Regions from separate parts of the Peptoniphilus sp. oral taxon 836 str. F0141 genome, predicted to be linked through region 2. Evidence: riboswitches for the same ligand, from Rfam matches in the RefSeq annotation. Region 2 holds a riboswitch; the other holds the start of a gene.
What was found. A riboswitch is a leader RNA that binds a small molecule or an ion and turns the genes downstream of it on or off. The one in region 2 is predicted to bind FMN.

Region 1: another riboswitch for FMN. It lies ahead of HMPREF9131_RS04760 (ECF transporter S component); the one in region 2 lies ahead of ribD (bifunctional diaminohydroxyphosphoribosylaminopyrimidine deaminase/5-amino-6-(5-phosphoribosylamino)uracil reductase RibD).

The regions. Positions count from the first base shown of each region.
Region 1 is NZ_AEAA01000100.1:3,388-18,317, reverse strand. Features, by position in the region: gene HMPREF9131_RS04835 (stalk domain-containing protein) at 1-49, shown strand, start outside; gene HMPREF9131_RS04830 (hypothetical protein) at 233-1,720, shown strand; gene HMPREF9131_RS04825 (histidine phosphatase family protein) at 1,847-2,452, shown strand; gene HMPREF9131_RS04820 (Mrp/NBP35 family ATP-binding protein) at 2,462-3,232, shown strand; gene HMPREF9131_RS04815 (NAD(P)/FAD-dependent oxidoreductase) at 3,222-4,154, shown strand; gene HMPREF9131_RS04810 (aryl-sulfate sulfotransferase) at 4,154-5,923, shown strand; gene HMPREF9131_RS04805 (copper amine oxidase N-terminal domain-containing protein) at 5,973-6,791, opposite strand; gene HMPREF9131_RS04800 (HAD family phosphatase) at 6,852-7,484, opposite strand; gene HMPREF9131_RS04795 (DNA polymerase IV) at 7,566-8,600, shown strand; gene HMPREF9131_RS04790 (PaaI family thioesterase) at 8,609-9,001, shown strand; gene HMPREF9131_RS04785 (adenine phosphoribosyltransferase) at 9,017-9,526, shown strand; gene HMPREF9131_RS04780 (hypothetical protein) at 9,550-9,945, opposite strand; gene HMPREF9131_RS04775 (L-lactate dehydrogenase) at 9,965-10,894, opposite strand; tRNA gene HMPREF9131_RS04770 (tRNA-Leu) at 11,006-11,089, opposite strand; gene HMPREF9131_RS04765 (L,D-transpeptidase family protein) at 11,327-12,703, shown strand; FMN riboswitch at 12,887-13,002, shown strand; gene HMPREF9131_RS04760 (ECF transporter S component) at 13,062-13,670, shown strand; gene HMPREF9131_RS04755 (50S ribosomal protein L25) at 13,770-14,405, opposite strand; gene mnmA (tRNA 2-thiouridine(34) synthase MnmA) at 14,415-14,930, opposite strand, start outside.
Region 2 is NZ_AEAA01000067.1:39,964-54,893, forward strand. Features, by position in the region: gene HMPREF9131_RS02915 (heavy metal translocating P-type ATPase) at 1-902, opposite strand, end outside; gene HMPREF9131_RS02920 (HAD family hydrolase) at 1,068-1,715, opposite strand; gene ribE (6,7-dimethyl-8-ribityllumazine synthase) at 1,709-2,173, opposite strand; gene HMPREF9131_RS02930 (bifunctional 3,4-dihydroxy-2-butanone-4-phosphate synthase/GTP cyclohydrolase II) at 2,199-3,404, opposite strand; gene HMPREF9131_RS02935 (riboflavin synthase) at 3,414-4,070, opposite strand; gene ribD (bifunctional diaminohydroxyphosphoribosylaminopyrimidine deaminase/5-amino-6-(5-phosphoribosylamino)uracil reductase RibD) at 4,057-5,175, opposite strand; FMN riboswitch at 5,238-5,351, opposite strand; tRNA gene HMPREF9131_RS02945 (tRNA-Ser) at 5,582-5,672, shown strand; tRNA gene HMPREF9131_RS02950 (tRNA-Ile) at 5,680-5,756, shown strand; tRNA gene HMPREF9131_RS02955 (tRNA-Phe) at 5,792-5,867, shown strand; gene HMPREF9131_RS02960 (type II secretion system F family protein) at 6,036-7,205, opposite strand; gene HMPREF9131_RS02965 (GspE/PulE family protein) at 7,202-8,650, opposite strand; gene topA (type I DNA topoisomerase) at 8,643-10,727, opposite strand; gene dprA (DNA-processing protein DprA) at 10,741-11,823, opposite strand; gene HMPREF9131_RS02980 (YifB family Mg chelatase-like AAA ATPase) at 11,823-13,343, opposite strand; gene HMPREF9131_RS02985 (ATP-binding protein) at 13,343-14,930, opposite strand, start outside.

The DNA.
Region 1 (14,930 bases), on a different contig from region 2:
GGGAAAAGATATTTATAAAAATGGAAATTTATTTGAAAAAGCAGCATAAGTTTTTAATTTAATATGAAAGTATAAGGACTTCCTTGAGAGGTCCTTATTTTTTGGGAAATTATATACGAGCGAAATTAACTATTGTATTTTGGTGGAGAAAAAAATTATAATAATTATTATCAATATTTTGAAAAAATAATTTTTTACATATAATATTATATTTATGTTGTTGGAGGTAGTGATGAAAAAGTTATTAAAAATTTTACTTATTTTTATTTTGACTTTTTCTATTTCCTGTTCAGTTTTTGGACAAGAAAATGGAGTTCAAGTTGAAAAATTAGTTAAAAATGTAATTTTAGATGGTAAGGAAGTTATTTTACCCTTATATATAATAAATGGAAATACTTATTTTAAGATTGATGGGGCTTTAAAACAGGTTGGAATTGATATAAGTTTTAATGAGAAAACAAATACAATAGAATTTTTGGGGCATAAATTGTCAGTGGCAGGAGAAAAGTCTGATGATAAAAATTCTGACAATCCTAGTGAAGAAAATTATAGACAGCCAGAAGAAGATGAGTTTGTAAACTGTGGTTGCTCTTGCAAGCATCATTCAATGGAAGAATACAACTCTTGTCCATGTTGCAAGGGGAAAACACCCCTGTATCATAAAGAAGAAAGTAAATCAGAATCTTCAAAGGAAGAAAAAAATATAGAAACAAATGAAGATGAGTTTGTAAACTGCGGTTGCTCTTGCAAGCATCATTCAATGGAAGAATACAATTCTTGTCCATGTTGCAAGGGGAAAAAAGCTAAAACTCATAAGGAAGAATACAAAAAAGATTGTCCATCTTGTTGCCATAAATCAATGGGAGAATCCGATATCTGTCCTTATTGTCAAGCAAAAGAAGCTAGGGCTTACAAAAATTCAAATTCTTGTAAGAAGGCTAATAAAGAATCTTCAAAAGAAATTAATCTTAAAAATGGAGAATATATAAACTGCGGTTGCTCTTGCAAGCATCATTCTATGGAAGAATATAATTCTTGCCCATGCTGCAAGGGAAAAACTCCTCAAATTCATAAAGAAGAAAAAGAAAAAAATCCTAAAAATAAAAAAACTTATAATTGTGGTTGCTCATGCAAACATGAGAGCATGGAAGAATATAATTCCTGTCCATGTTGCAAGGGAAAAACTCCTCAAGTTTCTTGTGACAAATCAGCCAAGAAAGAATTTAAAAAGGCAAAAAATAATAATTCATCAAATGCTTCTATGTCAGATATGGATAAATTAGAACCAGATGGAGGTATGGATTGTTGTTGCTCTTGCAAATGTCACTCAGGTCAAGAATCTAATGAGTGTCAATGTTGCAAAGATAAAGATTTACATGAATCTAAGAATGGTAAAGATACACAAGAAGCAAATAATGAGGAAAATGTAGAAGTAAAATCAAGTGATAAGCTTACAGATAAAGATTTGAAACTCAAAGATGGAGAATATATAGATTGCGGTTGTGGATGTAAACATCATTCTATGAAAGAATTTAACGAATGTCCATGCTGCTGTGGAAAAGATGTTCACATTCATAGACTTAGTAAATCTGAACAGATCTTTGATAAAATTCTTGATTTCAGCCAATATGCAGTTATAGTTTTAGTCTTATTATCTTTAATATGGTTTATTTACAAAGTTATTTATGATTCATTAAAGAAAAATAAATCAAAAAAATAGTTTAAACATTCATATTTAATTAATAAAAATCCTAAGTTTATTATTTACTTAGGGTTTTGTTTTTTAAAGGCTTTATAATTCCTTTAATGTATAATATAATTAAAGTAAATATTTTTAGGAGTATTAATGAAAATTTATTTTACAAGACATGGAGAAACCGAGTGGAATAAAATTGATAAAATTCAAGGTCAAATGGATTCTCCTTTAAATGAAAATGGAATAAATATGGCAAAAAAATTGAGAGAAAAAGCAAGAAATATTAATTTTTCTCACATATATTCTTCAGATTTAAACAGAGCATTAGATACTTGTAAAATTATTTGCCCAAATAAAAAAATAATTACAAGTCCTCTTTTAAGAGAAATTGATGTTGGATATTGGTCAGCAAAGCAGTTTAATGATATAAAAAAAACAGATCCTTATCTCTATAACTTATATTTTACCAAACCTGAAAAATATAATCGTATAGATGGAGAAAGTTTTTATGAGCTTATAGATAGAGTTAAGAGATTTTTTGAACTTTATGTTTATAATTCAGAAGATGAAAATATATTAATAGTGAGCCATGGAATCACGATTATCGCCATGTTTACAATAATGGAAAATATTGAAATTAAAAATTTTTGGCAAAATAGGGTCAGAAGAAATGCTGAATTTAATATAGCAGAATATAAAGATTCTAAATTTGCTATTTTGAAGAAGGCTCCTTTAAATCTAGTAAATAATATATAGGAGGAAAAAATGCAAGCAATAGAAAAATTTGAATTTAATGAAAGTTCTAATGTTAAAAATGTTATCGCCGTAGTCAGTGGTAAGGGCGGTGTCGGAAAAACTTTTACCACTTCTGTTCTTGCATCTCATCTAAGAAGGCAAGGCTATAAAGTTGGAGTTTTAGATGCTGATATTACCGGTCCATCAATTCCAAAGGGTTTTGGTATTGATGAACTTGCAAGGTCTAACGGTAGAGAAATTCTTCCACTTGTCAGTAAAACTGGAATTGAAATTATTTCTGTAAATTCAATACTTGAAAATAAAACAACACCAGTTTTGTGGAGAGCACCGATAATAAATAATGCAATAAATCAGTTTTTCTCTCAAGTACGTTGGGGAAATTTAGACTATCTTTTAATTGATATGCCACCGGGAACTGGAGATGTTTCACTTACAGTATTTCAATCTATGCCTTTAAGCGGTGTAATTATTGTTTCTACACCTTCAGATTTAGTAACAATGATTGTAGAAAAAGCTGTAACAATGGCAAAAATGATGTCAATTAAAATTTTAGGTTTTATTGAAAATATGTCTACTTTTAAATGCCCAAACTGCGGGGAGGTTCATGAAATTTTTGGTCCAAGTCACATTGAAGAAATAGCTAAGAGGGAAAATGTCAAGAACATCTGTAAATTACCTATAGATGAAACTTTTTCCCAATATGTCGACAAGGGAAATGTGGAATTTTTAGAAATTCCCCAAGTGGATAAATTTATAGAGGATTTAAAAAATGGACTATGATTTAATAATTATTGGAGCAGGGGCTGCAGGTTTATCCGCAGCTATATATGCAGGAAGGTCACTTTTAAATACACTAATAATTGAAAAAGCTGCCTATGGAGGTAGAATTAATGATACTGCATCAGTAATTAATTATCCAGGCTTTACAAATATTTCAGGTAGGGATATAGTAAAAGAATTTAGAAAACATGCTTCAGTTTATGAAACAAATAAATTTTCTTATGGAACTGTTGAAAAGCTTATTAAAGGCAAAGACTCCATAAAAGTTGTGACTAAAAGAAAAAGAGAATTTACTGCTAAGGCTGTGATTATAGCAAGCGGTACTTTTTCTAAAGTAATAAATGCTAAGGGAGAAATGGAATATACAGGTCGGGGAGTATCCTATTGTTCAACGTGTGATGCAGATAACTTTTTAAATAAAGACATTCATATTTTAGGTTCTGGAGATTTAGCTTTAGATGAAGCCGATTATTTATCTAACTTTTGTAATTCTATAACCATGATTATTATCCATGATGAAAATATTTTTGACGGAAATGCCCAAGCATTTGAAAAAATTAAGAGAAACCCAAAGATAAAATTTATTTGGAATCATAAGATAAGTGAGATTATAGGAAATGAAAAATGTGTTAAACAATTAGAACTTGAAAATTTAAAAACAGGACAAAAAAATGTTGTTGCTTCTGATGGAATTTTTATTTTTGCAGGAATGAGCCCTAACAGTAATTTTGTTGAGGGATTTTTAGAACTTGATAAAGATGGTTTTATTAAAACTGATAAGTACATGAATACAAGTGTTTCTGGAGTTTTTGCTGCTGGAGATATAAGAGATAAAGTTTTAAGACAGATTGTAACTGCTGCAAGTGATGGAGCAATCGCAAGTGTATTTGCTGAAAGATATATCAGAAACAGAGGCTTATAATGAGAATTTATCCTAGAGGAACAGTCCTATATAATAAAGATAAGGCATACAACGGAATTAATTTAATTTCTGCTGCAAAAGATGGCGTTTTACTTATTTCCATGTGTGGTGATGAGCTTGCCAGATATAATTTGAATCCTATGCCTGCAAAAATGTTATCAAACGGTAACATTATTTCTCCGACGGAATTTAGAACGTCAGATTTTGGAGTTAGTGACGGAATCAGTTTAGTTGAGATTAATAAAGAAGGAAAAATATTATGGGAGTTTTCAAGAAATAAATTCATCAAGGATAGGGGATATAAGGAAAAATGGATGGCAAGGGTTCACAGTGATTTTCAAAGACAAGGTCATGCCCTTGATTACTGCCATTCATATAAAGAATTTCAAACAAACAAGACACTTATGCTCACCCATGATAGCGTCCATGTTAGCTCTATTTCTGATAAAGATCTTTTAGATGATGTTATCTTAGAAGTTGATGATTGTGGTAATATTTTGTGGAAATTTTCTTTCTCCGAACATTTTGATGAACTAAATTTTTCAGAAGAAGCAAAGAATGTCATCTACAGAAATCCTAATTTAAGAATTACAGAAAATCCAATTGGAAATTATTTAGACCTCACTTCCATTTCTTATTTAGGTGCTAATAAATGGTACGATATGGGTGATTCTAGATTTCATCCTGATAATATTTTATTTACTGCAAGAGCAGCAAACATCATTGGAATTATAGACAGAAAAAAGAATAAAATTGTTTATACTTTAGGACCAGGACTTGACAAATACAGTAAATTCTCCCCAATAATTGGTTCAGCCTTTGCAACATTAATTCCAAAAGGTCTTGAAGGAGAGGGCAATTTATTAATTTATGACAATGGAGGTCCATGCGGTTATGGACCGGCAACAATTTTTGCACCTAAAGGACTTTTCCCCTTTGTAAGGGGATACACAAGAATTTTGGAATTAAATCCCCTAACCTTAGATATTAATTGGATGGTAGACCCTAGAGATTTTGGTTTTTCAATTCCTTTAAGAGGTTACAAATTTTATTCTCCCTATGGAGGAAATTTGGAAAGACTTCCTAATGGAAATACTTTGATAACTTTGACAACAGAGGGTATGGCTTTAGAAGTTACAAGAGAAAAAGAACTTGTATGGTTATGGACATCTCCTTACAGAATGGATACGGAAAATATGTTAAACAATTCTTTAGTGTATAGAGTTTACAGATATCCATATAATTATTGGGGTATAGATGATTATCCGGAAAGAGAAATTAAGGAGATTAATCAATCATATTTCAAGCTTCCAGGAGCAGGAGAATTTTCAACTGCAAAGCCAATAAATGTTGAAGGAGCAGAATTAAATAAGGATATCGACCCCTTATCTCAGGAATCTGAATCTTTGAAAGAACTTAGGGTTTCAAAAGAAATCTACAGCAGAAATCACCACAGGATTAAGACTATTTCTTCCTATGATTTTTACGAAAAAACAAAAAACTTAACAGGAATTGTAATATTCGGTGCAATTAGATGTACACATTGTGGACCACTTATTGAACTTATGACTGATTTATTAGATGAAGAGTTTCCAAAAATTTCCTGCTATTACTTAGATATAGATGCTAATAATAGTATTGCAAGAAATTTAGAAATAACTTCAATTCCCTTAGTTAATTTTTACAAAAATGGAGAATTGGTATATTATTTTAAGGGAGAAAATACCTATGATAATATAGCTGATGTAATAGATAAATATTTAATATAAGAAAAAAGCTGACTTCTTTTTAGAAATCAGCTTTTTAAAATTTATTTATCTATTTTGCTTTATTTTCGTTTACTTTTTCTTCGATTTTTTCTTTAGCGTCGCCAGTTTTTTCAGCTACCTTGTCTTTAAGTTCTTTTGCATCTTCTTTTAATTCTTCAGTTTTTTCTTCTATTTTTTCTTTAACTTCTTCTTTTTTAGATTCTTGAGATGTTAAGATAACTTCTTTAGTTTCAGCTTTCCATTCTACTTTGTATCCTAGAATTTCTTCACAGATAACTCTTAGTGGAAGATATGAGAAGTTATCAGCAATAAATGGAGCTGCTTCTAATTTTTGTGCTTTTCCATTAACTACCATATCAGTTGAGCCAATTGTAAGAGTCATAACTTTTTCGCCTTTTGTAATGGTGAAAGCTCTGTCTTTTGCGTTCCATTCAATTTTAGCTCCACTTGATTCAACAAGTTTACGTACAGGAATGAAAGTTCTGTTTGCTTTGATAATTGCAGGATTTTCAAGTTCTAATTCTTTTCCATTAACAGTAACTTTTACAGTTTCTTTGGCATCTTTCTTAGCTTCTTTAGCTTCTTCTTTTAGGTCTTTCTTAGCTTCTTTAGCTTCTTCTTTTAGATCTTTTTTAGCTTCTTTAGCTTCCTCTTTTAGATCTTTTTTAGCTTCTTTAGCTTCTTCTTTTAGGTCTTTCTTAGCTTCTTTGATATCCTCTTTAGCTTCTTTTGTGTCTTTTTTAATTTCTTGTTCAGTAGCTTTTATTGTATCTTTAAGAGTAGATGCAGGATTTTCTGCAAAAGCAGATACTGGACTGATTAGCATAGCACTAATTGCTGTTAAAGTAATAACTTTTCTTAATTTCATATTAAACCTCCGCATTTAATAAATATTATTTATAATAACAGTATTTAACACTTTTGTCAATTATCGCAAAGTCTTTTTCCAGTAAAGATTCTTAAATCCTGAAACTTTTAATTTTGAATTTATTAAAAATTTATTTGCAACGAGACTTGCCATGAATCTATCGGCTTTATAATTGTCTGTATAACAATAAGAGTTTTCATAGTCTATTTTTATATTTAATTCATCTAAGTATTTATTTATGTTTAATACCTTTTGATGTCCTGAATTATTTTTTGATTTTACTTGGAAATTTTCATCTAATTCAGTAGCTATAATATAATCAAAAGACAGGATTTCTTTGAAGTATTTCATATAATTTAGGGGTGAGGCTGATACTAAGAATTTAAGGTAATCATCACCGAATTTTTCAAGTTCTTTTATGCCATCCCTATAAAAATATTTAGGATTCAATATATTATTGGCAAAAAATTTTAAATCTTCCTCTGATAAAAATTTTAAGAGGGATACCATGGAAGTTTTTATATGTGAAAAATTAAAGGTAAATATGTATTTTATTATTCCGATTAACAGTTGTACAAATAAGTAAATTATAAGATAAGGTTGTTTTTTTATAGCAAACTTCCATAAAATTGTTATTGATTGACAGTCAACTAAAGTGTCATCAAAATCAAAAAATGCAATTTTTCTTGTCATTTTATCACCTCTAGTCGATTATAACAAAAATGATTACTTTAAAAAAGTACAGAAATCATATATAATCTTAGTGGTGATAGAATGCGAGCAATAGTTCATGTTGATTTAGATGCTTTTTATGCCTCTTGTGAAGAACTCGATAATATTTCTTTAAGAGGTAAGGCTCTTGCAGTTGCAGGAAAAAGTGATAGGGCTATAATTACGACTGCAAATTACAAGGCAAGAGAATATGGAATACATTCAGCTATGCCTGTTTTTATTGCTAAGAATTTGTGTGAAAATTTAATAATTGTTCCCATGAGAAGAAAGAGATATTTGGAAAAATCTAAAGAAGTTTTTGATCTTCTTAGCACTTATACAGATATCATTGAGAAAGTTTCTATTGATGAATCTTATCTTGATTTGACTGATATAAATCCTGATTATAAATTCTTAAAAAAAATGCAGGATAATATTCTAAAAAAGACTGGTTTGAGCGTTTCTATTGGCATGTCTACCAATAAATTTTTGGCAAAACTCGCATCAGATTGGAACAAGCCAAGGGGAATCAAAATTATTACTAAGGATGAAGTTCCTGATATTTTAATGGATCTTGATATTAGAAAGATTCATGGTATTGGTAAAAAATCTGAAGACAAGCTGAGAAATTTAGGGATAGATAAGGTTTGTGACCTATATAATCTAGAAGAGGATTTTTTGATAAATTTATTTGGAAAATCTGGGGAAGATATCTATAAGAGAATTAGAGGTATTGATGATAGAGAGGTTCAAACAAAAATTAAAAGAAAAAGTCTGGGAACAGAAAATACATTCTTTCCAACAGATAATAGGAGAGTTTTAGAAAATTATATAAATATTTTTTCAGTTGAAGTATCCCAAGATTTGATTAAAAGAAATCTCTTAGGATTTACTTTAACTATTAAACTAAAGAATGACAAATTTAAAATTAGAACTAAATCAAGAACTTATGAGTATGGTCTTTATAAAAAAGAAGACATACATAGAGAGGGACTAATTTTATTTAGAGAATTTTATAACGATGATAAGATTAGGCTTATTGGTCTAACAGTTTCAAATTTGTCTGATTTAAAGATACATCAACTCACATTTTTATAGGAGGAGAAATGGGAAAAGATGATTTAAGAAAAATGATTGATGAAGGAGATTTTACCAGCCACAATAATATCAGTTTTCATTCTTTTGACGGTGAGCAATTGATATTAAAAATGCTTCCTGATAGCAGACATATTTCAGATCTTAATATTTTACACGGTGGGGTGATTTATACTCTTGCCGATACTGCAACTGGAATTTTATGCAGAATTTTAGGGAAAAATTATGTTACTATAGATGCACACATGTCTTATATTTCTAATACTCCAAAGGGAATAGAAATTTTTGCAAGGGCAAGTTTTGTACATAAGGGAAATACTGTAAGTGTTTGTGAGGTCGAAGTTTATACTAAAGACAAACTTTTGACTAAGGGAACTTTTACTTACCATGTTTATAAAAAATAGTATTTAGGAGGAATTATGAGTTTAAAGGATAAAGTAAGGGCAATTCCAGATTACCCTAAAAAAGGAGTAATCTTTAGAGATGTAACAACTCTTTTAAAAGAAGGACAAGATTTTAAAGAAGCTATTGATAAAATGGCAGAAAAAATTGATTATGAAATTGATAAAGTTATAGGAATTGAAGCCAGGGGATTTATTGTAGGAGCGCCTCTAGCTTATAAATTGTCAAAGGGTTTTATACCTATTAGAAAACCGGGAAAGCTTCCCTGTGAAAAAATATCTGTTGAATATGATTTGGAATACGGAACAGATTCAATTGAAATGCATGTTGATGGAATAAAAAAAGGTGAAAAGGTAGTAATCGTTGATGATTTATTGGCGACAGGAGGAACAAGTCAAGCAGCCATAAAATTAGTAGAATCTTTAGGAGCAGAAGTTGCTGGTCTATTATTTTTAATGGAACTTGACGATATAAATGGCCGTCAAAAACTTAAAAACTACAGAGTCGATTCAATAATACACTATTAAAAAAGGGACTTTTAAAGTCCCTTTTATGTTCTAAATTCAAATTTTTCTTTACATCTTTTGCATCTTACAATAACTTTTCCCTTATTTCTTGGAATACGCATCTGTAAATTACAGTAGGGGCAAGCAGTATATTTATAGTCCTTTCTGTCCCTAAATCTTACAGCTAAAGAATTAAATTTTTTAGTGATAGGTTTAGTAAGTTCCAAAAATTTTTGATTTTCCCTATATCTTTTAGAAATATCTTTAGATAACATTCTGTAGTAAGAATAAATTAGAATTAATAAAACTCCAAAATTTAGAAAAGAATTTCTGTAAATATTTCCTAAAATTAAGAGTATCAACATAGGAATTAGCAAAAATTTGCCAAAGGAATCAACACCATATCGACCAGCCATGAATTTTCTAAATTTTTCTTTCATAATTAACCTTTCTATCAACCTATACTAAGGCTTTATTGTAACTTTTAATAAGCTCTGCAGCCTTATTTAATTTTTTTAATTCGCAAGCTTCCAAGGGAAGTTCAAAAATTTTTTCGATTCCATTTTTATTAATTAAACAGGGAGTGGAAATATATAAATCATCAAGACCATATTGACCATTCAACATTGCAGAAACATTTATCACTTTATTTTCATCATGAACAATTGCAGAAATAATGGCATTTATAGTATTAGCTATTCCATATTGAGTAGAAGATTTGCCTAAATAAATTTCCCATCCACGTTTTCTGACTTGATCTTCAAAATCATCTTCATTGAAATTAATAAATTGGTCTTTATATTTATTCTTATAATCATAAAAACTTAGACCAGCAATTTTAACTTGAGACCAAGGAATAAATTGACTCTCACCATGCTCACCCATAACAATAGCATTTATAGATTTTGCACTGATACCTGTGATTTTAGAAAGAAGACTATTAGCCCTTGAAGAATCTAGTGCAGTTCCAGCACCAATAACTCTAGAAGATTCAAAACCAGAAACTTTTTTCACAAGATAAGCCATAATATCACAAGGATTAGAAACAACAATAAAAATTCCTTTAAATCCGCTATCAACAATTCTTTTTGTATATTGACTCACAACTTTTTTGTTAGTCTTTAATTCATCTAATCTATCAGAAGTTTCAGGAATGCCACCAGAAGTTAAAACAATAATATCACACTCATAAAGACCCTCATAGTCACAAGAATATGACTTAACATCATTTGGATAATAAAACCTTGCGTCATTTATGTCCATAGCTTGAGAAATAGCCTTTTTTTCATTAATATCAACAAAATAAATCTCTTGACAAAGACCTTTCATAGCAGCAGTATAGGCAATAATTTCACCGGCAAAGCCAGCCCCAACAATACCTAATTTCATAATTTCCTCCCTAAATATATTGTTTGTTTCATTATAACATATGTAAATTAAGTTAATATATAGAGTAAGAAAAAAGGGCAAAAAAAAATTCGGAATAACCAAATAAAAATATGGTGCGGGAAAGAGGACTTGAACCCCCACTCCAATGGAACTAGATCCTAAGTCTAGCGCGTCTGCCAATTCCGCCATTCCCGCATGAAGTTTTACAACATAATTATTATAGCTAGTTTATGAAAAATTGTCAATACTTTTACAGAAATTTTATTTTAATTATTATTTAAAATATTTTTCTTAATTGTGATTTCTGCTTATAATCCTATACATTTATTAAAATTCATTGTTTTGTAATCATTTATACAATTATATTACAATTCTTAATTTCACGTTTACAATTCATATCTTTAAGCTATAATTAAATGGAAAGGTGGTCAAATGAAAAAGGCTTTAAAATTTATTTTAGGACTTATTCTTATTCTACTAATAGGTATTTATTTTTTTGGTGCTTATTTTTATAGGTCTTATTTTTTGCCAAAAACTATAGTAAATGGTAAGGATTTGTCTTTAACAAAAAAATCGGATTTATATGATAATTACAATGGTATTTGGAAAGATTATAAAATTAATATTATTTCTAGAGATGGTAAGGAAGATTTAGATGTATCCAAGTTTGACTATAAGGATGAACTTTTGCCAAATCAAGATATTAAACAACCATCTTTTTATTGGTTTTTACAAAGTCTATATAAGAAAGAATATGAGCTTAAGCATAGAGCTACTTACGATATTAGTAAATTTGACCAAAGTGTTGATGATTTGAAAATTGTTAAAAATCAAAATACACCACCTCAAGATGCCAAAATTGTTTATGAAAATAATAATTTTAAAATAGAAGATGAAGTTTTAGGTAATACTGTGGATGTTAGTAAATTAAAATCTTCTATTATGAAGCATTTAAAAGATGAAAATAAAGATGTCAATCTAGAAAAAGAAAATATTTATTATATGCCAAAAATCAAGTCGGATGATAAGGGACTTTTATCTCTTTTGAATGAGTATAAATCTCTTTTCAAACTAAAAATCATTTATAATTTTCAAGATAGAAAGGAAACTTTAACGGGACAAGATTTAATTAAATTATTTCACAGAACTGAAGATATGAAACTTGTTCCTGATGATGATAAGGTGAAAAGCTATATAAAATCTTTGGCATCTAAATATGATACATTCAAGGGAACCCGTGATTTTAACGCTACTGGTATTGGACTGGTTCGTGTTCAAGGTGGAATTTATGGATGGTCAACTGAAATAAAAAAGACTACAGAAGAGCTTATTAAGGCTTTAAATGAAAGGAAAGATAAGGAATTAACTCCTGTTTATAGGACTGTAGCAGTTAATAGGGCTGTTAATGATTTAGGAAATTCTTATATAGAAGTTGACCTTGCAAGGCAAAATGCTTGGTTATATAAAGATGGAAAACTGATTTTGGAAACTAAAATTGTTACAGGTAATCCTGGTGAAAATAATGCCACACCTACTGGAACTCATAAAATTTGGTCAAGAGAAAGGGATAGATTTTTGACAGGTGATAACTATCGCTCTCATGTAAATTATTGGTTGCCAATAACATGGACTGGTGTTGGACTTCATGATGCTTCTTGGAGGAGCTCTTTTGGAGGCAATATATATATGACAGGAGGAAGTCACGGATGTATCAATATTCCGCCTTCTGTAATGCCTAAACTTTTTGATAATACTTTTGTGGGAATGCCTGTTGTAATTTATGATTCACGCACACAAAAAATTTCATAAATAAAATAAATGTCCAATTTGATAAGTTTCATCTTGGGCATTTATTTTAGAAAGTTTTACATAATTTTTAAATTGAAAGTCTAATATTCTAATCACATAGTCTTATATTTTTTCTAAGAATTTTATCTTATGCTTTGTTTCATGTATTGAAAATTTATTAAAAGATGATATAATATAGATGTTGTTAATCTTCAGGGATTGGTGAAAGTCCTAACCGGTGGTAGAGTCCACGAGCCTTTTGGGGTTGAATTGGTGAAATTCCAATACCGACAGTAAAGTCTGGATGAAAGAAGATGTGTAATTGATATTACGCCCCGAAGAAGGGGCTTTTTTGATGCCCCAAATTAAGGAGGTATTTATGAATAGAGTTAATACAGGTACATTTTTATCTGCCCGTGCAATTTCAAGAGTTGCTATGTTATCAGTTATTGGATTTTTGTTAATGCTTATTGAGGTTCCGATTTTATTTATAGCACCAGAATTTATCAAAATGGATATTTCTGAGTTGCCAACTTTGCTTGGAGCTTTTACTATGGGTCCAATTTATGGAGTTTTGATCTGTGGATTAAAAAACATTTTGCATATTGTTATTAGAGGGACAACAACTGGAGGAGTTGGAGAATTGTCAAACTTTATAATTGGTTCAGTTTTTGCCTTTGTTTCTGCAAGTATTTATAGAAAAAATAAAACTTATAAAAGGGCAATCATTGGATTAACTTCTGGTGTATTGATTATGACAGCTCTTTCAATGGTTTCAAATTATTATGTAATATTTCCATTGTATGCAAAAATTATTCCAATGGAAGCAATTATTGGCATGGGAAGAGCTGTAAGTGAAAAAGTCACAGATCTTTGGTCTTTTATGGTATATTGCATACTTCCTTTTAATCTTTTAAAAGGATTAATTACATCGGCTCTTATGATGCTTGTTTATAAAAAATTAAGTCCTATATTCAAACTAGGATAAGATAAGATTATTATTTAGTCAGTATTTTGTTATTAAAAATACTGACTTTTTTATGTTTTGAAATAAAAAAAGACCCAAAAGGGTCTTTTGAAAAAATTATTATTCTTCTTCAGATTCTTTTTGTTCAGTTTCTGCAACTGTAGGAACTTCACCAGCTACTTCAGTTTCTTCTTCTTCAGATTCTTCTCTTGGTGCAGATAATGTTGCAACAACTTCATCAGCATCAAGTGCTACTTCTATATTTTCATCTTTTGAAATATCAAGGTCTGCTACTGTAATTGTATCACCAATTTGCATATCAGTAACTTCTACATCAGCAGTTGATGGTAAATATTTTGGTAGGCAGCTAACTTCAACTTCATTTATAACTTGAATTAAGTTAGAAGGTTGAACTTTGATTTCATCTCTACCAATTAATACTACTGGTACAACAACTGTAATTGGATGATTCATATCAATTTCATATAAGTCGAAGTGAAGCATATTATTTTTGAATGGGTGCATTTGAACTTCTTTAAAAAGTACAGAAGTTTTTTGACCATCAATTTCAACTTCAATGATTACAGAAGTACCAACTTCTTGAAATAATTTTAAAATTACATTTTCATGGCCACTAACATTTAAAGGTTCTCTGTCTTTACCATATATTACTCCTGGTACTATACCTTCTGCTCTTAACTTATCAACTTGGTTTTTACCGTGTTCTTTTCTAGAACTTAACTTTAATAATTCCATAAATACCTCCTACTTTATAATCCCTGAGCCAAGGCAAATTTCGTCATTATAGAATACGGCAACTTGACCGGGAGTAACCCCTTTTAGGGGATTTTTTAATTTTACAAAATATTTTCCCTCGTTTTCTTCGAGCAAAGCTTCTTCATCTTTTGCTCTGTATCTAATTTTTACAGTCATTTTAAGAGGGAAATGTGGTTTTCCACTAATCCAAAACAAATCTTCTACTTGAAAAACTTTTTTATACAGGGCAGGATTTTTTTCTCCTTGAGCCACTATCAAAAGATTATTTTTCAAATCCTTGTCTGCTACAAAAAAAGGTTCTCCATTTCCTTTACCGCCTATTCCCATTCCTCGTCTTTGACCGATGGTATAGTGAATAAGTCCTGAATGTTCTCCCAAAACATTTCCTTGGGTATCGACAATTTTGCCGGGTTTTGTAAATAAAAATTGGTCCAAAAACTTATTAAAATCTCTTTCGCCAATAAAACAAATTCCTGTAGAATCCTTTTTTAGAGCTGTTGACAG
Region 2 (14,930 bases):
ACCATATCAAGAATTTTGCCTATAGTTCCCTTTGCGTATTCTTTGGTAACTTTAATTTCTAGCAGACCGTTAATATTTAAAACTCCTGAAAGAATTTCATCATCGACTTCAACATTTACTGGGACTGATTCTCCTGTTATATTTGATGTATCTAACTGTGATGAGCCTGAAACTACAATCCCATCTAGGGGGATTTTTTCTCCAGGTTTTATGACTATAACTTGACCTATTTTAACTTCTTCAGGGTTTACTTTTTTTGTGCCATGGGTAGTTTTTAAGTTTGCATAGGCTGGTTTTAATTGCAAGGCTGCACTTATATTTGACCTTGAACTTTCTACTGCCATATCTTGTAAAAATTCTCCAAAATTATAAAATAGCATTACCGAAATGGCTTCTGTGTAGGCACCTGTAAAAAATGCTGCAATAGATGCAATAGCCACCAAAAAATTTTCATCAAAAAATGATGAGATTTTCTTGTCTAGGGTGAAAACTTCTTTTAAAACATCTTTTGCTACAAATAGGTACAAGGCTAGATACAAAAATACTTTTATTTGTGATGAAACTAAGAAATGAACCCCTAATAAAGTCACAAGTTCAAGTAAAAATATTAAAATTGTTTTTTTGATATCTCTCTTTTCATCATCATCTGTTATATTTTCCACTACCCTTACCCCGTCTTCAATAGAATCACATAGATTTTGAATTTCCTCTTTTAAATCAAAATTATTTTTTATAAAACTCTCAATCTCCAATTTTTGATTAGAAAAATTAAAGGTTGATGATTTGATGTAAGCTTGGGAATTTATTTTATCTTCTATCTTCTTTGCACATACTGGGCAATTTAGACCTTTCAAATAAAAAATATTTTTTTGAGAAGAATTTTTCATTATATTTTTAGTCATTTTTTTCTCCTTTTATTATTTGATTACTTGTTCATATGTTACTATATTCATTATAGCATATGCTCATTTCTTGTCAATAGTTTTATAAAATAAAAATTATAAAATTAAATTAAAGACAAATAAAAAAATAAGCGTCAAAAAGTGACGCTTATAAAAATATAAATTTTATTTTATCAGTTCAATGATATTATTAATCTTGTAATCGGCTTTTGCTGACTCTTCTTTTTTCCCGTATCCGTAGCTTGCAAAAATTGCCTTCAAATTATTTGCCTTTGCTCCTTCAATATCGTGAAACCTATCTCCCACTACTATTATTTCTTTTGCCATATCATCCATTAAGATTTTTATTATTTGTCCCTTATCAATATAATCAAAAGTTTGGGCAGGAATTAGTTTTTTAAAATATTTTTTTATACCATATATTTCACAAGCAAGGTTTAAATATCTGTTGCTACAATTTGAAAGCAGATACAGATCATATCCTTTTTCTTTTAAGGTTTTTAAAACTTCTTCTGTCCCTTCATAGAGTGAGCCTTTTTTTGCCAGCATATTTTCTTCCATAGACTGACCTACAAGGCTTATCAAGGGAGCGACCATTTCTTTTGTGGCATTGGGATAAATTATTTTCCAGGCATCTTCAGCACTATAGCCTAATAATTTTCCTGAAAAATTATCATCAACTTCAAATTTATCAATATACCCCTTATCTTGAAGAATTTTTACTGCTTTTGCAAGGGCTGGAGTATAAATTTTTGTGGTTTGGTGAAGAGTTCCGTCAAAATCAAAAATTATAGATTTAACATTTTCTAGCATATTTCATCAAATAAATTTGCCATTTCAATTGCTGTTATTGCAGCATCAAAGCCCTTATTTCCTGATTTTACTCCTGCTCTTTCGATAGCTTGTTCAAGATTTTCTGTTGTTAGAACTCCAAAGATTATTGGAAGTCCTGTTTCTAAACTTGCTTGAGCTATTCCCTTAGCCACTTCTCCTGCTACATATTCAAAGTGAGATGTTGCTCCTCTTATTACTGCTCCAAGACAAATGACTGCATCATATTTTTTAGAAAGGGCAAACTTTTTTGCAGCTAATGGAATTTCAAAAGCTCCTGGTACCCATGCAATTTCAATTTCTTCTTCCTTAACACCATGTCTTTTTAAGGCATCAATTGCTCCTGATAAGAGTTTTGATCCGATAAATTCATTAAATCTTCCTACAATTATTGCGTACTTTTTTCCTTGTGAATATAAATTTGCACTATATGTTTTCATTTTTACCTCCAAATATTTTATATAATTATTTTGTAAATTCTTCTAATAGGTGATGCATCTTCTTTGCTTTGGTTTCCAAATAAAACTCATCATATTCTGTTGACTTAATTTCTATGGGAACTCTATTTTTTATTTCCATTCCAAATTCTTGTAACTTATAAATTTTGTCTGGATTATTTGTCAATAACCTTAGTTCCTTGGCTCCCAATTCTCTTAATATTTGCGCTCCTACACTGTAATCTCTTGCATCTTCAGGAAAACCTAGGGCTAGATTTGCTTCAACTGTATCCATACCTTTATCTTGAAGGGCATATGCTTTAATCTTATTGACAAGACCTATGCCACGTCCTTCTTGACGCATATATAAAAGTATGCCACGTCCTTCTTTTTCAATTTGCATCATAGCAGTTTGCAGTTGTCTGCCACAGTCGCAACGTGCAGAATGAAAAGCATCCCCTGTCAAGCATTCTGAGTGAACTCTTGTGAGAAGATTTTTTCCATCTCCAATTTCTCCTTTTACAAGGGCTATATGGTGTTCACCATTTATGGTATTTACAAAGGCATGAGCAGTAAAGTTTCCAAATTCTGTGGGTAGCTTTGCAACTGCCACATCTTTAACTATTTTTTCATGTCTTTTTCTGTAATGAATCAGCTCGTCAACTGTAGTAATTTTCATGCCAAGTTTTTGGGCAAGGTCAAAAATTTCTTTACCTCTCATCATGTGACCGTCATCAGCCATAATTTCGCAGCAAAGACCACATTGTTTTAAACCTGCAATTTTAAGCAAATCTACTGTGGCTTCAGTGTGGCCTCCTCTTACAAATACTCCACCTTCTTTTGCTACTAATGGAAACATATGGCCTGGTCTTCTAAAATCTTCGGCACTAGAATTTTCATCAATAACTTTTTTTGCAGTTATAGATCTTTCATAAGCTGAAATACCTGTTGTTGTATCAACATGGTCTATAGAAACTGTGAAGGCTGTTGAGTGGTTGTCGGTATTTTCTGTTACCATCTGTTTTAAGTCAAGCCTTCTTGCGATTTCATCTGACATAGGCATACAAATTAAACCCTTGGCAAGACTTGCCATGGTATTTATATTTTCACCACTAGCAAACTCGGCTGCACAAATCATATCTCCTTCATTTTCCCTGTTGGGATTATCAGTAACTATTACTATTTCCCCATTTTTTAGGGCTTCGGTAACTTCTTCAATAGAATTTATTTGCATTTTAACCTCCTAATAAAATCCATTTTCTTTTAGAAAATTCATATCTATCTTTTCTTTATCTTCACTTTTATTTAAATATTTAAAAATATATTTGCCAATAATATCAGTTTCAACATTTACCAAGTCGCCCACTTTTTTTGATTTTAAATTTGTGTTATTAATGGTTGTGGGTATTATTGAAACTTTAAAATAAGTATCAGTAACTTGAGAAACTGTTAGGCTTATGCCATCAATTGCAATTGATCCTTTATAGACAACTTCTTTCAAAGAATCCTCGTTTATACTGATTTTATATTCTACAAAATTATCAATATTTTTTATTTCAATAATTTTTCCAAGGCTATCAACGTGACCTTGAACTATATGACCGTCAAGCCTTTTGTCTAAGGATAATGCTCTTTCAAGATTTACAGCATCTCCTTTTTTTATATCTTTAAAAGTTGTTTTATTTAAGGATTCTTTCATGATATCAGCTACAAAATAATCATTAGAAAGATCAGTAACAGTTAGGCAAACTCCATTTGTTGCTATGGAATCTCCTAATTTTGTACCCTTAAGGACAAGTGAAGCTGATACATTTATTTTATAAAGATTTTTTTCCTTTGAAATTGAATTAACTTTTCCAACTTCTTCTATAATTCCTGTAAAAATATTATTCCTCCTTATCTACATAGGCATTAATTAAAATATCCTGTCCCATCTTTTCGACTTGAAAATCTTTTATTTTTATTGCATCCTTCATAAGAGTAATGCCCTCTCCTGCAACGGGACTAAGACCACTTCCGCCAATAATTTTTGGACCTATAAAAAATATTAGTCTATCAACTAAATTTTCCCTTAACATAGAATAGTTTAGATTTCCTCCTCCCTCTAAGAGAACAGAGCATATGTCGAAATCTTTTAACTTAGAAAATAAATCTAACAAATCTACACGTCCATCTTTTTTCTTGCAAACAAGAATATGAACATTTGCCATTTCTTTTAACTTGTTATACTTTTCTGTGTCATAGCCTTCTGTACAAGCAATTATTGTTGGAGCATCAGATGATGATAAAAGTTTAGCATCAAGAGGAATTCTAAGTTTTGAATCCACAAGAATTTTTGTGGGGTTTTTATAGTTACCATAAATTCTCACATTAAGGGAAGGGTCATCTTTAAGAACAGTTCCAATACCTACCATTATTGCATTATTTTCTGCCCTAAGCTTGTGAACATAATCTCTTGAAATCTGAGAAGAAATCCATTTGCTATCCCCTGTAACTGATGCAATTTTGCCGTCTAGTGTCATGGCAGATTTCATAGTAACAAAAGGTCTTTGGGTTTTAATGAAGTGGAAAAATTCTTCATTTAATTTTAAGCCTTCCTCTTCCATAATCCCTTCAACAACTTCTATTCCAGCATCCTCTAAAGTTTTTATGCCCTTGCCTGAAACTTTTTTATTGGGGTCAACATTAGCGATTACAACTTTTTTTATTTTATTTTCAATAATTGCCTTGGTGCAAGGTGGCTGTTTGCCATAGTGGCAACATGGTTCTAAATTTACGTATAAAGTAGAACCTTCAAGGGACTCGCCATTTTTTTTGGCATCTTCTATTGCCATAGTTTCGGCGTGAAGATCACCAAACTTTTTATGGTAGCCTCGTCCGATAATTCTATCATCATTAACAATTACACACCCTACCATAGGATTAGTAAGTGTAAAGCCCTTGCCCTTTTCGGCAAGCTCCATAGCCAAGGACATATAAGACCTATAATCCACAAATTCTAACATAATTTCTCCTTATATAAAAAAAATAAGCCCACAAGGGGCTTAAAAATTCGCACGCAAAACGCATAATTTTTCTCTCATCCAGACTATACTGTCGGTATTGGAATTTCACCAATTCAGCCAAAAAGCTCGCGGACTTTACCGCCGGTGAGGAATTGCACCTCGCCCCGAAAAACTAATGTATTAATTTATATATAGATATTAACACTAAGTATAAATAATTGTCAAGGCTTTAAGGACTAATTAAGTATAGATTTTGTAAATTTAATTCTTGAAAAAAATTTTTTAATTTAGTATAATACTTTAAGAAACATTTACAAAATTATATAAATTTTTTGTAAAAATTTGTTGACATATTAAGATTGGTCTTGTAAAATATTAAAGGTAGCCAACTTGAATATACTTTCTTGGAGAAATACTCAAGAGGCTGAAGAGGCTCCCCTGCTAAGGGAGTAGGTCCCGATAGGGGCGCGAGGGTTCAAATCCCTCTTTCTCCGCCAATGGTGAGGGCCTTTAGCTCAGTTGGTTAGAGCGCCCGGCTCATAACCGGTAGGTCCTGGGTTCAAGTCCCCGAAGGCCCACCATTATAAGTTGCCAATTTAATATTGACAACTGTTTTGCCCAGATAGCTCAGTCGGTAGAGCAGAGGACTGAAAATCCTCGTGTCGCTGGTTCGATTCCGGCTTTGGGCACCAATATTAAACCTGTAAGATATTCTCTTACAGGTTTTTTTATGCTATCTTTTATTTATTTTTAATTATAAGGCTAGATATAAGATTTTACAAAGAGTCTTTTATACTTGTGATTTTCTTTACATATAATAAAACTAAATCATATATTTTATTATATGTAAATACAGATATCTAAATTGCATTTACCATATTAAATATTGGTAGGGCAATTGATAAAACTATAAAACCTATTATTATTGATAAAATTATTATGAGTATTGGACCTAGAAGTTCTAAAAATCTCTTATTATAATTTTCTGTTTCTTCTTCGTAATAGTCGATAAAATTTTTAAATATTTCCTTAAAACTTGAAGTTTCCTCTCCTACTCTTACCATGGATATAAATATTTTGGGAAATATATTCATATCTCTAAGACTTTGCCAGTAAGCTCTACCTTTTTTTAAATTTACAGATACTTTTCCTAATTCTTTTTTTATAAGTATATTTGCCTCCATTTTACAAAGGGTTTGTGTTGCTTCATCTATTGTGAGGCCTGCTGATAAGATTGTATAAATTGTAAAAGAAAATCTCAGTGTATAAATTCTTTTATAGTAGGCTGATTTTAATAATATTTTATCTTTTATCTTGGGATTTTTCTTTAGATATATTATAAAGAAAAAAGAGATAGCTAAAAATATAAAACTTATTATAATAAAATTTTCCCTCAATATTTTTGAAAATCCTATTAGGAGTCTTGTCATCAAGGGTAAACTCTCTCCTGCTTGGTCATAAATATCTGCAAATGTTGGAATTACATTTAACATCAAAAAATTCACAACTAGGGCTGAAACTATAATTAATATTATTGGATATGTCAGAGTGGAATAAATATTTTTTCTCAATTTTTCCTCTCTTTTGTAGAAGGATGCCAATTTTCTAAAGACTTGTTCTAAGTTTGATGAGTTCTCTCCTACATCCACTAGACTTACTATAAAATCTGTAAATTTTTTGGATTGAGCCATAGCCTGACTTAAAGATATACCACTGTGCAAGTCTTGTGAAATTTTTAAGAGTATATTTCTTTTTTTCTCATTAAAATTATCGGCTACAATCTTTAAAGCTTCTTCTAAGACTATACCCGATTTTAAGATTAGAGCTAGTTGAGTAAATAAAAAATAATAATCTCTGTTTTTAAATTTTATATTTAGGCTTATGCCTTTATTTTTTTCTATATCCTCTTCAAGGCTTATGGGTCTATAACCTTGACTTTTTAAGTTTGTTAAGGCTTCTTGGTAATTTTTTGCACTTATCTTACCTTTTTTTATTTCTTTCCCATGAAGGACTTTATAGGTAAAATTCATATCTCACCTATTGTATTTATATTTCTATAATATTCTTCCATAGATGTTTGACCATTTTCTACCAGTGATAAAATTTCTGAAGCTAAAGTTTTCATTCCTTGGCTTATTGCATAATTTTTTATTTTTACTATGGATTTTTTCTCGCTTATCATTTCTTTTAAAGTTTCATCTACTATCATTATTTCAAATACTGCAATTCTACCCTTGTATCCTCCATTACACTTGGGACAGCCCCTTTTTTTATAAATTTCCTTGCCTTTAAAAAAAGGATTATTAGATATTTCTTTTTCCTTACAATGGGGGCAGAGTTTTCTTATTAGTCTTTGGGATATAACTCCTATTAAACCTGCTGAAACAAGATAGGGTTCTATACCCATATCAATTAGTCTACCTACAACTGCTGGTGAATTTTCTGTATGTATTGTTGAAAAAACTGTATGGCCTGAAATTGATGCAGAAATTGCAATATGGGCTGTTTCTTTATTTCTTATCTCCCCTATCATAATTTTATCGGGATCCATTCTAAGAATTGATTTTAAACCTCTCTCAAAGCTTAGCCCTGTATTTTCATTTACTTCTATCTGATTTATTCCAGCAATTTTATATTCAATGGGGTCTTCTATAGTCATTATATTTATTTGTGAATTTTGAATATATTTTAAAATTGTATATAGGGTTGAAGTTTTTCCTGAAGATGTTGGACCACTTATAAGAACTAGACCTTGTGGTTGACTTATGACTTTCAAAATATTTTTTAAATTTTCTCCACTAAGACCTATTCCCTCTGGGCTGTAATCCACCCTTCCCACATCAAGAATTCTAAAAACAATTTTTTCGCCGTAGGCTGTGGGACTTGTTGCAACTCTTATATCAATATTTCTGCCCCTAAAATTAAATGAAAATCTGCCATCTTGTGGCAGTCTTTTTTCTGCAATATCAAGTTTTGCCATAACTTTTATTCTAGTTATTAAATAGGGATAAAGATTTTTTGGAAATTTAGAAAGCTCATGCAGACTTCCATCTATTCTAACTCTGACAAGTACTGAGTCTTCAAGATTTTCTATATGAATATCAGAAGCATCTTTTTCTATTGAAAAATTTAAAATATAATTTAAAACTTTAGCCACTGGTGATTCTTTAGACTCATCTTCTAAGTCATCAATACCTATATCTTCACTATATAAGTTTTTTATCTGATCTAGAATTTTATCATCTAGCTTTTTTTCAAATAAGCTTTCTATTTCCTTAATAATTATATCTTTAGACTTTTTTATAAATTCTATATCCTTTTCTGTAAGCTCTTTTATATTGTAATTTAGAAGTTCGTCATCATTTGCAGAATATAGAATAATTTTCTTTTTGTCCTCATAGATTGGTACTATAAAATTTTTACGGCAGTATTTCTCATTTAAAATTTCTAATAAAGCTTGGCTAACTTTATTCATCTTTGGACTCATTTTTAACATAGGAGCAAGTGGCATTTGAACATCTTATAGTTTTGCCTTTTCTATTTGCTACTTCCACTAAAATAGTGCCACACTTGGGGCAAAATTCATCAACTGGTTTATTCCATGACACAAAATCACACTTTGGATAATTTGTGCATCCGAAAAATTTTCTTCCCTTTTTAGACATTTTTATGGCTATATCTCCATCCTTACATTTAGGACATTTGACGCCAATTTTTTCTACATAGGGTTTTGCATTTCTACATTCAGGAAAACCTGGACAAGCCAAAAATTTTCCAAATCTGCCCATCTTTACCACCATATGTCTGCCACATTTTTCACATATGACATCTGTTACGGGATCAGAAATTTGAACTTTTTCTATATTTTCGTATGCCTTATCTAAAGCTATTTTTAATTTATCATAAAAAACTCTAACTAATTCTTTCCAATTAAGATTGCCATTTGCAACCTTATCTAAGTCTGATTCCATTTTTGCTGTAAATTCCTTATTAACTAGATCTTCGAAATTTTCGCACAAAATTTTATTTACTGTCAGACCAAGTTCTGTAGGAATTAATTTTTTATCTTCATTTACAACATAGTATCTTGTTTGAAGGGTTGAAATTGTCGGTGAATATGTTGAAGGTCTGCCGATTCCTAAGTCTTCTAAAGTTTTTATTAATGATGCTTCGTTATATCTTGGAGGAGCTTGGGTAAAGTGTTGGTCTTTAATAAGTTCTTTTAACTTTAACTTATCCCCTACTTTCATCTGTGGAATAACTTCATCTTTTTTATTGTCATAGGCATAGACTTTTAAAAATCCGTCGAATTTTAATATTGAACCTGTCAATTTGAAGGATTCATTATTTGAAATTATTTCTATGTTGTTTGTTGCAAAGCTAGCTTGTTTCATAAGTGATGCTACAAATCTCTTCCAAATAAGTTCATATAATTTAAACTGGTCTTTATTTAGAGAATCCTTGATTAAATATGGGGTCTTTCTCACATCTGTTGGTCTTATACATTCGTGAGCATCTTGCACATTTTCAGATTTTTTCTTAGCTTTTCTAGCCCTACCAACATAATCCTTGCCATAATTTTCTTCTATAAAATCTAGGGTCATATTTACGGCTTGGTCAGAAATTCTTGTGGAGTCGGTTCTCATATAAGTTATCAAACCTACAAGACCCTCTTCCGGCAGTTTTACACCTTCATAAAGTGATTGGGCAACTTGCATAGTTTTTCTAATTGTAAAATTTATCTTTCTTGATGCTTCTTGTTGCATGGTTGATGTTGTAAAGGGGCCTGCTGGATTTCTTGATCTCTTGCCTTCTTTTACATCTTTAACTGTGAAATTTTCTTTGTCTATATTTTTTATAATCTTATCAACATCGGCTTCAGTTTTTAAGTCAGCCTTTTCAAGTTTATTATTTTTATAAGTTCCTTGATAATTTGCCAGGACTTTTTTTCTATTGAATCTTAAATCTGCATCTAAGGTCCAATATTCCTCGCTTATGAAATTATTTATCTCTTCTTCCCTATCGCAGATAATTTTTAAAACTGCTGACTGAACACGACCTGCTGAAAGTCCAGCTTTAACTTTCTTCCAAAGTAAAGGTGAAATTTTATAGCCGGCAAGCCTGTCAAGTTCTCGTCTAGCTTGCTGAGCATCAACAAGAGCCATGTCAATTTTTCTTGGTTTTTTTATAGATGATTTTACTGTATCTTTTGTAATTTCATTGAAAGTTACCCTATTTTCATCATCTTCATCCATTCCTAAAATATGCGCCAAATGCCAAGAGATAGCTTCTCCTTCCCTATCAGGGTCAGTTGCCAAAAGGACATTTGTTGCTTTTTTTGCTTCACTTTTTAATTCTTTAATTATTTCTCCCTTACCCCTAATATTTATATATTGGGGTTCAAAGTCTTTATCTATATCAATACCAATCTTACTTTTTGGCAAATCTCTTACATGACCAACGGATGCCATGACCTTATAATTAGAGCCAAGCATTTTTTTGATTGTCTTTGCCTTAGTAGGAGATTCCACAATAACTAAGTTTTTTGCCAAAATTTCAACTCCTTTAAATAATTCTATATTCTGTCAAAGAAATTTTTTCTATCGCTGATTTTAATTCTAATTTTGTTAACAAACTATTTATATAAATTACATCAAAATTTGATTTATTGCAAATTTCTTCTATGGTAATACTTCCATCTTCCATTAAATTTAAAATCAAATTTTCATCTTCTGATAAATTCTTTATTATATGTTTTTCCTCTTCTTTTTTTATAATTGATGGATAAAATGGTAAAATATCCTCGATTTGTAAAAGAGGTGTTGCTCCATCTCTAATCAGAAGATTTGTACCCTTTGAATAAATTGAATTAATATTTCCCGGTATGGCAAAAACTTCTTTTCCTTGTTCTGCGGCAAGTCTTGCTGTTATTAGTGAGCCACTTTTTTCTTTAGCTTCCACTACTATTACACCCTCACTTAATCCTGATATTATTCTATTTCTCTGTGGAAATGTAAATTTCGTTGCTTTCATTCCGAAGGGATATTCTGAAACTATTGTAGCCTTGTCTAATAAATTCATATATAAATTTGTGTTTGCCTTTGGATAAATTATGTCGATGCCATTACCTAATACTGCTATTGCCTTCATATTTTTTTCTAAGGCTCTTTTGTGGGATAGGGCATCTATTCCATATGCCATGCCTGAAACAATGGTAAAATTATAAGAGGACAATTCGTCTACAAATTTATTTACTGCATAAATCCCATAGGAAGTGTGCTTTCTTGCCCCCACTATTGCTATATTATTTTCTAATTTTATATCTTTACCCCTTATATAGAGAATAGCTGGTGGGTCTTCAATTCTTCTCAAAGAAGATGGATAATTTTCATCTAAAATTGTTGATATTTTTACCTGCAATTTCTGAGATTTATTTAATGTATTTTCTAGTATTTCCTCATATTTACAATAAAATTTCTTAATTTTATCAAAAGTTACTTTTTTCAAAAGAGGCTTATACTGGTTTTCTTCTAAATTAAGAAATTCATTCAAAGCTAAATCCTTCTCAATTGAAAAATCTAAAATTTTAATTATATTTGATGAAGAAAGACCTATGGAGCTTAAAAATATTATCGCATTTCTATCCATCAGTTACCCCAAAATTTTGAATCAATAGATCTATATTGGATACTTTCTAAAAGATGGTCTTCCTTTATTTGAGCTGAATTATCCATATCAGCTATGGTTCTTGATATTTTTAAAATTTTATTATAAGTTCTTGCAGACATATTATATTTATTAAAGGCAATTTCCATTAATTTTTTGGATTGCTCATCAAGCTTGCAATATTTTTTTAAATCTTTATCAGGAATTTGTGAATTAAAACTGTAAGCCTTATCCTTGAACCTTTCTTTTTGTATATCTCTCGCATTTTGGACTTGATCTCTCATCTGTTCAGAAGAAAGTGGAATTTTTTCTGTAGATATTTCCTTATAATCAACTTCTGACACCTCCATGTGAAGATCAATCCTATCTAAAAGAGGATGGGAAATTTTTGATAAGTATCTTTGAATTTGATATGCACTACAAGTACACTCATGCTTTTTAGAATGACTATAACCACAGGGACATGGGTTCATAGCTACTATTAATTGAAAATCTGAAGGAAATGTTACAGTTCCATTGGCTCTTGCAATATTTATTATTTTTGCTTCCATGGGTTGCCTTAAAACTTCCAAGACATTTTTTGAAAATTCTGGTAATTCATCTAAAAATAATACTCCCTTGTGGGCTAAAGAAATTTCTCCAGGTCTTGGATATGTACCTCCACCTATTAAGGCTACTGCTGATGCGGTATGATGTGGACTTCTAAAGGGTGGTGTGGAAATTAGAGCATTTTCTTTTAATAGTCCAGCTACTGAATATATTTTTGTTACTTCTATTGCTTCTTCAAAATCAAGCTGTGGCAATATTGTTGGAAATCTTTTTGCTGCCATGGTTTTTCCACTTCCTGGTGAGCCGATGAATAGACAGTTTGCCTTTGATGCTGCAGCAATTGTCAGTAATCTTTTTAAATTTTCTTGACCTTTTATATCTGAAAAATCATTGTCATATTCTACCTTGGTATTTGAAATTTGTCCGACTGCTCTTTCAAGGCTTATATTTCCCCTTAAAAATTCAACTACATCTTTTAAATTTTTTACTGGATAAATTTCAACATCTCTTACAAGGGCTGCCTCTCTTCTGTTATCATAAGGCACAATGAATTTTCTAAAGCCTTTTTCTCTCATGGATATTATCATGGGCAAGGCTCCTGATATTGGATATATTTTTCCATCAAGGGCTAGTTCTCCCAAAAAAACAAAATCATCAGGCGATTTTTCTATAAGTCCATCTGATAATAAAATTCCCACAGCTATGGCTAAATCAATTTGTGATCCATCTTTTCTAAGGTTTGCTGGTGCAAGATTTATGGTAATTTTTTTATTGGGAAAATCATAAGCTGAATTATTTATGGCTGATTTAACTCTTTCTATAGATTCTTTTATGGCAGTATCTGGAAGACCTACAAGGCTTACCTTTGGTAATGACCTTGAAAGGTCTGTTTCTACATCAACTTCATAACCATTTAATCCAAAAAGAGTACAAGTTTTAACACGAGAATACATTATTCCTCCTCAATTTTTTCATATCTTTCACTCATAAAATTATCTGTTTTAGTTATTATATTATTTTGACACAAGTCTTTGAGATTATTTAAAAAATCATCATAAGAATAAGTTGTATCCGACTCTTTATTTACTTCTTCTAATATATTTAAAATTGAAACTGTAGAAAAAGGAAGTTTGTCTTCAATGACTTTATAAAATTCATTCAAATTGTCTACTTTATTTTGACTCAATTCATCAAAGGGATTTAAGGTGTGAGGACTTTTTGTGTAAGCTGCCCTTACACGAACAAAAGATGAGCGTCCTCTTTCGGATGATGATATAAAAACATCTCCCGTTTGAAGATAAGGTAATCTTTTTGATTCTTCAATTCTTAAGTCAGTTTCTTCTTTTATTGTATCTATATCAGATGCCCTTACAGTTCTAAAAATCATTTTTGTGTTTAATTGAGCTGTTATTGTTTCATCAAGAAGGGTCGGTCTTTGAGTGGCTAAGATTAAAAATACCCCATATTTTCTACCCTCTTGAGAAATTTCTCTTAATATAGATTTCGATGCACTTTCATAACCTTTTGGAGCAAAGTTATGAGCTTCGTCTGTTACTATGACAAAGGGTGGGAAAAATTTTGCATCAGTATTTTCCCTATAAATTTCATCCCTATATTCCTTTCTCATATAATATAATTTTGCTAAAAGATATGTTGAAAATACATTTATAATTTTTGTTGAACCTTGTAGGACAACTAACTTACCATTTTTTATAAGTTCAAAAATTATATCTATATTGTAGGAAAAAATGCCTTGACCATAGAGAGAATTTAATCTCCATAAAACTCCTCTTGTTGAGGCTGGATTTGTTAAATTTCCATATTTTTCATAATTATCTCTAAGCATTTCAAGCCTTTGAATCTCTGTTAGATCTGTTGCGGCTCCTATTTTGCCATTAATTTTATTTAATCCTCCAAGCTCTTCAGCTTCTATTAGCATCTCCAGCTTATCTTTAAAGGAATAATAGCTTGCTCCTTTATTTAATATTACATCAATTACATTATTCATTGAGTCTGTAAGGGGTGAAACAGAATTTAAAAGATTTTTTAAATCACCCTTATTTAAATCTTGAAATTTTATACCTACATCAAGACCAATTTGCAGACATTTAAATTTATCATTAAAATCTTTTGTAGAAATTTCAGAGTTTGTAGAAAAATCCATTTCAAAGTGAGGATCCAAAACTATAGTAGGAATCTTTTTTTCCATAATTTCCTCTAAAATTACCCTTAGTCCGAAAGATTTACCAGAACCTGAACCACCAAAAATTCCTATATGAGGATATTGGTGCATGGCTCTATAATTAAATAAATACGGAATATCTTTTTGCTTTACAAATTCATCCTTATCATAGGTGAATAATAAATCCCTATATTCCTCATCCATATCTTTTGTTAAGTCATCAGTATTTTTTATTACTCCGAGAACCATTGCATCTTTAGTATGAATGTTTAAAAGTATATTTTTTATTTCTTCAAAAGTTGGGATTCTTACATCAGAGCCTGTTATAGGTGCGTATAAAACTTCTTCAAAAAATCTT